2 regions of the Paenibacillus sp. FSL H7-0350 genome follow, and region 2 is predicted to be linked to the other one. Evidence: a T-box and tRNA genes for the amino acid it is inferred to sense, from the RefSeq annotation. Region 2 holds a T-box; the other holds one or more tRNA genes.

Region 1 (5,567 bases), 430 kb from region 2:
AATACAGCCATTACCGCACCTAACTGGATTACGATTTTGAAGGTAACCGCACCCTCCCCCTCGAAGTCCAGCAGATCCCCTGCAAGGATAAGGTGCCCGGTAGACGAGACCGGCAAGAATTCAGTCAACCCCTCAATAATCCCTAATAGTATTGCTTTGATAGCTTCAGTCACTGGTGAATAACCCCTCTCGGAAGTGAATCAATATATTTCCAGTATAAGAGGCAGAAACGGAATTCCCCATCGAATGAGCTAACAATATAGGGGGTGGTGTGACATAATTGTCATGTGGGACTGGACTCTCTTTAATTAGTGGTTTGGGGGACGTTCCTGTGATTTACGTGATACCCATGATAACCCCCACTCTATGATCAGGCCAAAGGCTAACCAGGAGACAAAATGAATGCCATACAGAATGTACTGGAAAGCTTGCTCATTCTCCATAGAAGAATTCAGGTTTGTTAATTCGGGGTTAAAGATTAGGAGCAAGGGACTGGTTAAGAACAGCAATAAGTTCTTGTCGTCTTCTCCTGACAGATTATAGAGACAGACCAGCGAAGACAACACAGGTAGCCAGAAACTTAGTTTTTTGAATATCGTCTTCATAAATGACCTCCTTCTTGTCAAAATCATACTTCCCGCATCCAGAAATATGCAACTTCATGCAATGGGCTTTCGTAAATGGATAAAGGAGCTGGTAAAAATGGTTGTTATTTTCGCTGTTATTTTCGTATTGATTGCAGTATTGAATATCTTCTTCCCGGCCATGGGCTGGCGTATGCGTTACGGCTGGATGGTAAAAGGCGACTCCGGCCCCAGTGAAGCCTACCTCATTATGAGCAGAATCACCAGCGTGATCGTTCTAATTATCTTTTTCTTGTTCTTTTTGCCTTCTATGTTTGGTTAGATGTGTATTCTTCCATAAGCATCCCTCCTTAGTTGGTATATATTGTATAATTATAAAATAATGTATTTGAAAGGTAAAATAATGAAAAATAATACCAAATGGTTTGTTTACATATGTTGGTTCGGGGCTCTTGCTATTAATATTCGGTTGTTAATACGATCTTTTTCAAACAATGAGCCTGTATACTCTAATGTAGTTGGTGTGACTTTATTGGTAATTGCTATTATTAGCTTACATTTCAGTGAGAAAGCTAAAGAACAAAAGAATGGAAGTAAGAAGCATTAAAAATTAAAACCCTTAATAATTATGAACACAATTATTTAGATTTTGCGAACGCTATAAAATAACCCTTCTGGCTTAAGCCAGAAGGGTTTATTATTCGCAAGTATTTGAGAACAGCTTATAAAAGGCCATTTAAAGACATAAAAGTCATCCTAAGGTGCTTAATTAAATTTTTCAACTAACAATTTTTTAATTCCATCAAGTAAAGGTAATTTCTCACCTGAACTATTGAAACTAGGCAATGAATCCCGGATATCATCAATTTCTTCTTCGCTAATATCAACACAGCGGCCTTGAATCAATATCCTCCATACCAAAGGATATTCATTTATTTGTTCTACATTAGGTTTTAATCCCTGGCGAGCTCTTAGTTCAACCATAAGTGAGTTCAATGCACTAGTTATGTTTACTTTTTTCTCAACATGAACATCAAATGCCTTTTTTATTTTTTCATCCCAATCATCCATTTCATAAACCTCCCTTCGACATCATATTTCGTCATCCAGCAAGTTTTTTCCTTCACGCACTTCGCCCTAGAAGAAAACTGTACAGTTCCTTCCTAAAGCCTATATAAAAAGTCTTTGCACTTAGCTGGCTACTGAGGCGAATCTTTTAAGTGCCGCTGCTGCTTCTTTTTTCACTGTCAATATTCCTGCTCCATGTCTATATGTGCATCAGCCAAGCAGCCCTATCGATTGACCCCGACGATTACACCTATAGAAGGTACAGAAAAAGTAGTACCTTTGAGTGAAGATGAATTTTACCAGGAAGTAGCAGAATATAATGTAGCACAAAATGAAAAACAAACTCTGCCAAAGTTAAGAATGATAAAACAACAAGAAGTAAACATTCAAAATTCAAGCGTAGATTATGTTACTGACGATGGCTATATGAAATATACTATGCAAGCTTTTAAAGTGGGGACAAATGATTATCAGCTTAACCTACGATTTGAATGGGTAATAAGTCCCTCTCAAAGAGGAATTGATATCTTAGCACTAGGACATGGTCCGCAGTTAGTACAGTCTGGAAATCAGAGCAATGTCATATTCACAGCTGCATATGATGCAGTTAGTAGCGGGCAAACGTTTACTGGGCTGCCTATCCCTCGTGAAAATACAGTTGCTGATCCTGGCGGCACAGCAATTACCTTTGAACTTCCAACTTTGGCGGTAGAGAGGCTGGCTCTCCACATATTTTTGGGTCATGACATGCGCTAGAATAGAAGGCGAAGCCAGACTGCCGGAATAGACCGATTTCGGCATGGGGGCCGTAACGATGGGCGTCTAAATCGCTTCGCGTTCACACCGCCAGGAGCAACAGTTTTCCCGGCTCGGGCTGACACTCTCGCGGCAGACCATGGCGAATTGGATGATGTATGGGGCAGATCAGTGGCTGACGACGCTGCAGGTGCTGCGTGAGCCAGGAAAGTCCGCTGAGTCGCAGTCGTACCTGTGGTTGTACTGGACCGGATGCAGTGGACCGCCCATTGTGCTTTATGAATACTGCAGGACGCGTGGGTTGCCGCCGAACGCCTGGACATGACTCCAGCGATGTTCAATGAGAAGTACTCACATCTGCTCCCGATCATGCAGGAAGAAGCCGTTGACAGAATTGAAAATGAACTCAATAAATTCGCAGAAAAGCAGCTTGAACCTGTGGAATAAAAGTCTCCGTTAGCAAATCCGTTAGCAAGCTATAAAATATGGCCTTTCCCCACTCAAGCATATTCGCTCCTATGAGCCTATAAACAGCAAAAAACCCTTACAAAGTAAGGGTTTGAGTGAAGTGGGCCCTACAGGACTCGAACCTGTGACCAATCGGTTATGAGCCGACCGCTCTAACCAACTGAGCTAAGGGCCCGGACTAGGATATCCGTATTATACGAGTGCTGTCCGGTGTAATAAGGTAATTGCGGGGGCAGGATTTGAACCTGCGGCCTTCGGGTTATGAGCCCGACGAGCTACCGGGCTGCTCCACCCCGCGTCAGTTAATAATTATTTAAACAGCGACAATAGATAATATACAATATACCCATGGATAAAGTCAAGGATGATTTTGGATTTTCTGTCTAAGGCAGAAAACGCACACCATAACGGCCCTTACGCGAACGGTATATTTCCACAAAACTCGGATCATGATAGCCATAGATCCAGCCGTCCTGCTCCAGTCTTTTGGCAAGGCAGCCCGCTTGAAATCTGGTCCTGAACAACTTGGCAAAATAGATCCAATTCATGATACCCTCTTCTCCTTCATCACAATAATATATGTCCCGGTGCTATTTATCATGCCCAGTTTTGCAAGAAAATTAGAGGATTGCTCAGCGGATCGGATGGCAATTTCTGCCCGAAAGCTTAGGTGGCTGGTTGAAGGATAACGCTCGCCTGGAGCAGATTACTGGGGGGATGGATTATAAAAAATGAGTTGAAAACAGGAAGAGAGTGCGCAGCTAATTAGGGGCTGTGGAGATAATGAGCAGTTGGGGGGAAACAGTTGGATTTTGTACACTTAATTTGGTGGAAATCTCTTCTTAAAAGGAAATAAGTGGATTTAGATCATCTAGTTCTGGCGGTATCTGCGTTATTGTCCATTTCAGGTTTCAACAAGTGTATTTTATCCAACTAAAGTCTCCAGAAATGTGCTGAGCCATTGAATAAATGCTATTTTTCCAGTTATCCCCTAAAAAGGTGTTTCGAGAGTGAACGGGCGCCCGACCGAAAAAGGAGTTCCATCATGTGAAAGTACTCAAAAAGAAGCCCGATCCCCTTCAAAGGGGACTGAGCTTCTTTTATACGTCCTCTTCTCTACACGCCGAAGGCGGCAGGGTCCTGGCGCCAGGATTGCAGCAGCGCTACATCGCTCTCCGCGATCTTGCCCTGGGCCAGCGCCACATTAATCAGTGTGCTGTAATTGGACAGGCTCTGGAGCGGAAGCTGTGCAGCGGCGAAGGCTTCTACGGCGCGGTCCAGCTCGTAGCTGAAGATGGCCAAGACGGCCAACGGGAGGCCGCCTGCTTCTTGTACGGCCTGCGCAGCCTTGATGGAGCTGCCGCCGGTGGAGATCAGGTCCTCGATCACGACGACCTTCTGGCCGGGTGTGATCAGTCCTTCGATTTGGTTCTGCTTGCCATGGCCTTTGGCCTTGTCCCGGATGTAAGCCATCGGGAGACCGAGCTTATCGGCCACCCAGGCCGCATGCGGGATACCGGCGGTTGCTGTCCCGGCAATCACCTCGGCGTCCGGGTAGCTGGTTCTGATCAGCTCTGCGAAGGCCTCGGCAATGTAGTTGCGGACGGCCGGGAAGGCCATGGTCAGACGGTTGTCGCAGTAGATCGGCGATTTGATGCCGGAGGTCCAGGTGAACGGCTCCTGCGGACGCAGGGCTACCGCTCCGATCTCCAGCAGATGACTTGCGACCTGTTCACTTCGATTCTCTAATATGCTCATGCTTGGCTCATCTCCTCAATAATAGTCAGTGCTGCTGCACGCGGATCTGCCGCTGCTGTAATCGGCCGGCCCACTACCAGGTAGTGGCTGCCTTGGCGGATAGCCTGCCTCGGCGTCATGACCCGGGACTGGTCGTCCAGGGACGCCCCGGCGGGCCGGATACCAGGGGTAACCGTACGGAACTCGGGTCCGCACGCTTCAGCAATCACCACGGATTCCTGCGGGGATGCTACCACTCCATGCAAGCCTGCTTCCGCTGCAAGCTTGGCGTAACGCACCACTGCATCAGTCACTGTTCCGGCTATGCCGATTTCGCGGTTCATCACTTCCTGGCTGGTGCTGGTAAGCTGTGTTACTGCAATGATCAGCGGCATGTGCAAGGGTGGCTTCAGGCTGACCGCCTGGGCCGCTCCTTCCAGTGCAGCCGCCATCATGGCGGCTCCTCCAGCGGCATGTACGTTGAACATATCCACGCCGAGCAAGGTCAAGCTCTCTGCCCCGCCCCGTACGGTGTTGGGGATATCATGCATTTTGACATCTAGGAATACCGAATATCCGCGCTCCTTCAGCTCCCGGATGAAGTCAGGACCGGCTGCATAGAACAGCTGCATGCCCACCTTCATATAACAGGGGATTCCTTCGAGCTGTTCGATCAGCGCCCGCGCCTGATCTGCATTCGGGTAATCCAATGCAACCATCAGCCGTCCGGCCATTTCATTCCACTTCTCAATCTGTCCGACATTCTCGTGCCCGTGCTGCTGCTCTGCTGCTGTCCGTTCCATTCGCCAACCTTCTTTCTTAGTTATCGTATCCATCGCCTCTGGCTTCAAGGTCCCGGGCATAGGGGAACGGTCTGCGTTAACGCAAACCGTTCCTGTAGCAGCCTGTTACAGCTGCCTCACCCTCTATCTTATTGTCCAACAAAAGCAGGCA
Region 2 (5,567 bases):
AAGAAGAATACAAAATGGGTGAGCCGGTAACGCTGACCGATACCAGCTATGATCCTGAGAATGAAGAGCTGACTGCCGTCTGGAACAATCGTTCTCTGGCGTACTTTAACCCGGGACCGCTATCCATTCAGCTGACGGTTACGGACAAGCGCGGTCTTAGCAGTACTTTTGAGAAGACGATTACAATCACCAATGAACAACTGTATACACAGGATGAAGTAACGAAGCTGTTCACCATTCCGGGGGATATCATCAGCATGGACGGCGGGATGATTCCGTCGCTTCCGAATCTGCCGTATACGCTGTCGTCCGAAGGTTACACCCTGATCCGCAGCAACAGCCCAGAGACCGTTAATACGGAAGGTGTACTGTACCGTGAAAGCTCTGTGGGCAATACACGCTTCCTTGTGCATCATATGAACAATATGGCTACCAGACAGAAGCTCTATGTGATTGCTACGAACAACAACCTGTATCCGACAACCATTACTACCCAGTATCTGGGGGTTGCCGGTCCCGTGACATTACCGGAATATACGGGCAAAGTATCGATGGAGAAATACTTTAACTCCATGATTACCGGCTCGGCTCAATCGCAAATTACCCTGCAGCCGGGGCAAAGTCTTCCGATTATGACTGACCTGAACAAAAATGCAATGAAGCCTAAAGACGTAATGTCGCTGAGCGCAGACCTGTTCAGTGATCTGCCGGTTCAGTATAACGTAGTCATAGTGGAGGAGAGCAAAGATCCGGTTGCTGAGCTTCCTTATCTGCCTATTCTTGACAGCGATGGTGTGCATACCCGCGGAACATTTCCAGATTCTACGCGAATCATGAACGTCACCGATCTGGTGGGTGCCACGCAAAGCAAGCTGCTTCTGGGGGACAATAAACTTGACAAGAACCTGGACGGTATTGATCCAATGAAGGGAACGGTTGTTTCCAATGCTGGTAACTTCGGGGTACTTTACAAAATCGTACTGGAGCGTGTTGCAGCAAACACGCTGATCACCTTCAACCCGCGCGGGGGTCCTTATCTGGGACCGTTGCTTGTAAACGGCACAATGGTGAACCTGCCCAATAAGGGCACATTAGGCAAATCATCAGACACGAATGCTGTCATCTACCGTACCGGAGAGTATGAAGGGCGTGTAGAGATTGTGTTCTCCGTCGCTTCCGGCAGCAACCTGCCCGTTAACTTTGTCTTCACCCCGCTTCCGGCGAAAAAATAATTTTTCTACAATACAAACGGCAGCGCTCCTAATGGAGCGGCTGCCGTTTTGTATTCTGCCGCAAGTCTGCTGATGCGGGCAGGTAACGGGCACATTTATTGACTGGGCAGTGCTTTTGGGGCATTATAAAGAGAGTGCAACACAAACGACCTATGTTATGGGAGATGAGCGAATGCTGTCGACAGATCAAATCCTGGAAGCCATGTCGGGGCAGGGGCTGCGAATCACCGATCAGCGCAAGACGCTTGCCAAATTATTCGGCGAGAATACGGGATATTTGTCTGCGAAGGATGTATATGAGCATATGGGCCGCAAGTATAGCGGGCTGAGCTTCGATACAGTCTACCGCAACCTGCGCGTTATGGAGGAGCTTGGGGTACTGGAGCAGATTGTGTTTGAAGAAGGCGTCAAATTCAAGGCAAGCTGCAGTCAGGACCACCACCATCATCATATGATTTGTCTTCAATGTATGAAGACTTACCCGATTCAGTTCTGCCCGATGAATCTGACCGATCCGCCGGATCAGTTCCGGGTAGTCAAGCATAAATTCGAGGTGTTCGGCTACTGTAAAGATTGTGAGCAGGGAAGAGAAGAAGAGCCGGCCGGGGCCGCCCGCAGCAAAGAGGGGCGCTGAATATGGCTACCCTACGAAGAACGGTACAGGTCCCTATCCGGGTCTACCGCAAGTTCATTTCACCGCTCAAGCCCGCCACCTGCCGGTTCTACCCGACTTGTTCGGCGTACGCGCTGGAAGCCATAGAGGTCCATGGGGCGCTGAAGGGTTCGTGGCTGGCTGCCAGGCGGATTGCCCGCTGCCATCCCTTCCATCCGGGTGGTCTTGACCCGGTGCCGCCGCGCGAAGAGCATCCTTCCGGAGACAAGCCGCTGCATACGACTTGACATGGACAGCCGGGATGGGTATATTTTGAATAATAAGTGATATTCCGAGGAACGGATAAGTAAATGTGGACACCATTACAGAGAGCCGGGGCTGCTGGGAGCCGGTATGGGACGCCAGATTGAATATGGTCCGGGAGGAACTGTGTTCGAGCGGAAGGCCTGAAGCCGGGTCTGCGTAAGCGCACGGCGTGTTCCAGCGTTAATGGACAGTTCCATTTGGGAACTGACGAAGCCTGTGCTCTGTGAGGAGCCGGGGAATGTTGGGTGGTATCGCGTGAGTTTACTCTCGCCCCATATAGGGGGCGGGAGTTTTTTGTGTGAAATGGACGATTAGGGATAACGAAGGGATGATGAAGTAATGAGTGAGAACAAAACCTTTTATCTGACAACACCGATCTATTATCCGAGCGATAAGCTGCATATCGGGCATGCGTATTCCACGGTAGCCGGTGACGCGATGGCCCGCTACAAGCGGCTGCGCGGCTATGAGGTGCGCTATCTGACGGGAACGGACGAACATGGGCAGAAGATTGAAGAGAAGGCCGGGAAGGCCGGGAAGACCCCGCAGGAGTTCGTGGACGGGATTGTAGTCGGCATTAAGGATCTGTGGAAGAAGCTGGACATCTCGAATGATGATTTCATCCGTACCACAGAGGAGCGCCATAAGAAGGTGGTCGCGGATATTTTTGACCGTCTACTGAAGCAGGGGGATATCTACAAAGGGGAATACGAAGGCTGGTACTGTATTTCGGATGAGACCTTCTACACCGAAACCCAACTGGTGGATATTGAACGTGATGCTGACGGCAAGATTACCGGAGGGAAAAGTCCGGACAGCGGACACCCGGTGGAACTGGTCAAGGAGGAGAGCTACTTCTTCCGCATGAGCAAGTATGCTGACCGTCTGCTGAAGTTCTACGAGGAGAACCCTGAGTTTATCCTGCCGGAATCCCGCAAGAACGAGATGATTAACAACTTCATCAAGCCGGGTCTGGAGGATCTGGCGGTATCCCGTACGACTTTTGACTGGGGCGTTAAGGTAAAAGGCGACGAGAAGCATGTAGTGTATGTATGGATCGATGCGCTTACTAACTACATTACGGCCCTTGGCTATGGCTCGGAGGACCGCAGCCTGTATGACAAGTACTGGCCTGCGGATGTACATATCGTCGGGAAGGAAATTGTCCGCTTCCATACGATCTACTGGCCGATCATTCTGATGGCACTTGGCGAACCGCTGCCGAAGAAGGTGTTCGCGCACGGTTGGCTGCTGATGAAGGATGGCAAGATGTCCAAATCCAAGGGCAATGTGGTTGATCCGGTGACGCTGATTGACCGTTACGGCCTGGATGCTCTGCGCTATTATCTGCTGCGCGAGGTTCCCTTCGGCTCGGACGGAACCTTCACGCCGGAGAGCTTCGTGGATCGTATTAACTACGATCTGGCCAATGACCTGGGTAACCTGCTGAACCGGACTGGCGCAATGGTGGAGAAATACTTCGGCGGCGAGCTTCCGGCTTATGCCGGCCAGGTGACCGCATTTGACGGTGAGCTTGAGGCGGTAGTACAGAGTACTTACGCCAAGGTGGAAGAAGCGATGGAGAAGATGGAATTCTCCGTAGCCCTGACTGCCATCGGCGCGCTGATCAGCCGGACGAACAAATACATTGATGAGACTCAGCCTTGGGTGCTCGCCAAGGACGAGAGCCGCAGCGCTGAGCTGGCTTCGGTAATGAGACACCTTGTCGAGGGACTGCGCACCGCGTCCATCCTGCTCCAGCCGTTCCTGACCGGCGCTCCGGCGAAGATCTGGGAGCAGCTGGGCATTCAGCCGGGCGAGCTGACCACCTGGGAGAGCGGCCGATCCTTCGGCCTGATTCCAGCGGGCACCCGGCTGGTGAAGGGCGACCCGATCTTCCCGCGCCTGGATGTGGCGCAGGAGGTAGCGTACATCGCCGAAGCGATGGGAGCCGGGAAGCCGGCCGCTGCAGAGGCGGCGCCGGCAGCGGCTGCTGTGACTCCGGAAGCGGCGGGTGCCGATCCGGAGGAAGAGGAGCATAAGGAAGAAATCGGCATCGACGATTTCGCCAAGGCGGAGCTGCGCGTAGCCCAGGTTATCGCCTGCGAGCCAGTGAAGAAGGCGGATAAGCTGCTGAAGCTGCAGCTGGATCTTGGCTATGAGCAGCGCCAGGTGGTATCCGGCATTGCGAAGTTCTACACACCGGAGGAGCTGGTGGGACGCAAGGTGATCTGCATTGTGAACCTGAAGCCGGTGAAGCTGCGCGGTGAGCTGTCTCAGGGCATGATTCTGGCCGCCTCCAAGGGCGAGCAGCTGACCATTGCTACCGTGCCGGACAGCATGCCGAACGGAGCGATTGTGAAATAAGAATGCCAAGAAGGGCATTCACATAATGACCGTACAGCAATCTCCGCAAGCCACAGGCAGCGGGGATTGCTTCTTTTTGCTCCAAGATAACGGGGTACAGGGCGCCTTGCAGACTACGAAATGCAGATCGGAGTTGACTTATCGTAACCATTACTATTATAATTCTAATAGTAAATTTTACGATTTAAGGGGTCGATAGAGAAATGGTAACAAAAAGCTTGCAAAAAGGGCTGCTGCTTGCTGCTGTGCTGCTGCTTACGCTGTCGCTGGCGGCATGCGGACCGAAGAGCAACGGAAGCATTATTGAAGGAAAAGTGAACGTTATAACTACTTTTTATCCTATATATGAATTCACTGCCGAAATCGGTGGCGACGAAGCCAATGTAATCAACCTGCTTCCTGTAGGGGTCGAGCCGCATGATTGGACACCGCGCAGCCAGGATATCATAAGTACTTCTAAGGCGCAGCTGTTCCTCTATAATGGAGCCGGTCTGGAAGGTTGGGTACCCAATTTCCTTAAGAGCCTTGATGGTGACAGTAAGACCAAGGCTGTAGAGGTTAGCCAAGGGGTGAAGCTGATTACAACGGATGAAGACGATGGGCATGATCATGGTCATGAAGGTGAAGAAGCTGAAGCAGACGGGCATGGCGACAGCCTGCACACCGACCCGCATACCTGGGTAAGTCCAAAATCGGCGCTTGTGATGGCTAAGAATATCAAGGAAAGTCTTCAAGCCGTTGATCCTGCGCATACCGCAGGCTATGAAGAGCGTTATCTGAAGCTCGTGGACCGCCTGAACGCACTGGATCTGAAGTTCACTGAAGAGCTGGGCAAGCTGCCTAACAAGGAGATTGTCGTATCTCATCAGGCGTTCTCGTATCTGGCACGTGACTACGGCCTGTCGCAGCATGCCATTATGGGGCTGTCGCCGGACGCTGAACCGCGCGGGCAGGATTTGGTGAAGCTGGCGGCGCTGGTTAAGGCAGAGGGCATCCGTTATATTTTCTTCGAGGAGCTTGTATCCGATAAGCTGGCTAAGACACTGGCA

What was found. The T-box of region 2 lies ahead of metG (methionine--tRNA ligase). A T-box ahead of a tRNA ligase gene usually reads a tRNA of that ligase, here a tRNA-Met.
Region 1: it encodes a tRNA-Met, which carries the amino acid that the T-box ahead of metG (methionine--tRNA ligase) is inferred to sense. The anticodon was not compared.

What each region holds. Positions count from the first base shown of each region.
Region 1 covers NZ_CP151972.1:2,403,900-2,409,466, forward strand. The annotation lists gene NYE24_RS11065 (undecaprenyl-diphosphate phosphatase) at 1-173, opposite strand, end outside; gene NYE24_RS11070 (hypothetical protein) at 309-605, opposite strand; gene NYE24_RS11075 (DUF6199 family natural product biosynthesis protein) at 703-906, shown strand; gene NYE24_RS11080 (hypothetical protein) at 1,350-1,655, opposite strand; gene NYE24_RS11085 (hypothetical protein) at 1,884-2,408, shown strand; partial or broken gene NYE24_RS11090 (transposase) at 2,494-2,706, shown strand; gene NYE24_RS11095 (hypothetical protein) at 2,730-2,855, shown strand; tRNA gene NYE24_RS11100 (tRNA-Ile) at 2,978-3,051, opposite strand; tRNA gene NYE24_RS11105 (tRNA-Met) at 3,101-3,174, opposite strand; gene NYE24_RS11110 (hypothetical protein) at 3,260-3,424, opposite strand; gene pyrE (orotate phosphoribosyltransferase) at 3,993-4,634, opposite strand; gene pyrF (orotidine-5'-phosphate decarboxylase) at 4,631-5,347, opposite strand; gene carB (carbamoyl-phosphate synthase large subunit) at 5,545-5,567, opposite strand, start outside.
Region 2 covers NZ_CP151972.1:1,969,876-1,975,442, reverse strand. The annotation lists gene NYE24_RS09325 (stalk domain-containing protein) at 1-1,232, shown strand, start outside; gene NYE24_RS09320 (Fur family transcriptional regulator) at 1,405-1,866, shown strand; gene yidD (membrane protein insertion efficiency factor YidD) at 1,869-2,132, shown strand; T-box leader at 2,171-2,429, shown strand; gene metG (methionine--tRNA ligase) at 2,491-4,518, shown strand; gene NYE24_RS09305 (zinc ABC transporter substrate-binding protein) at 4,722-5,567, shown strand, end outside.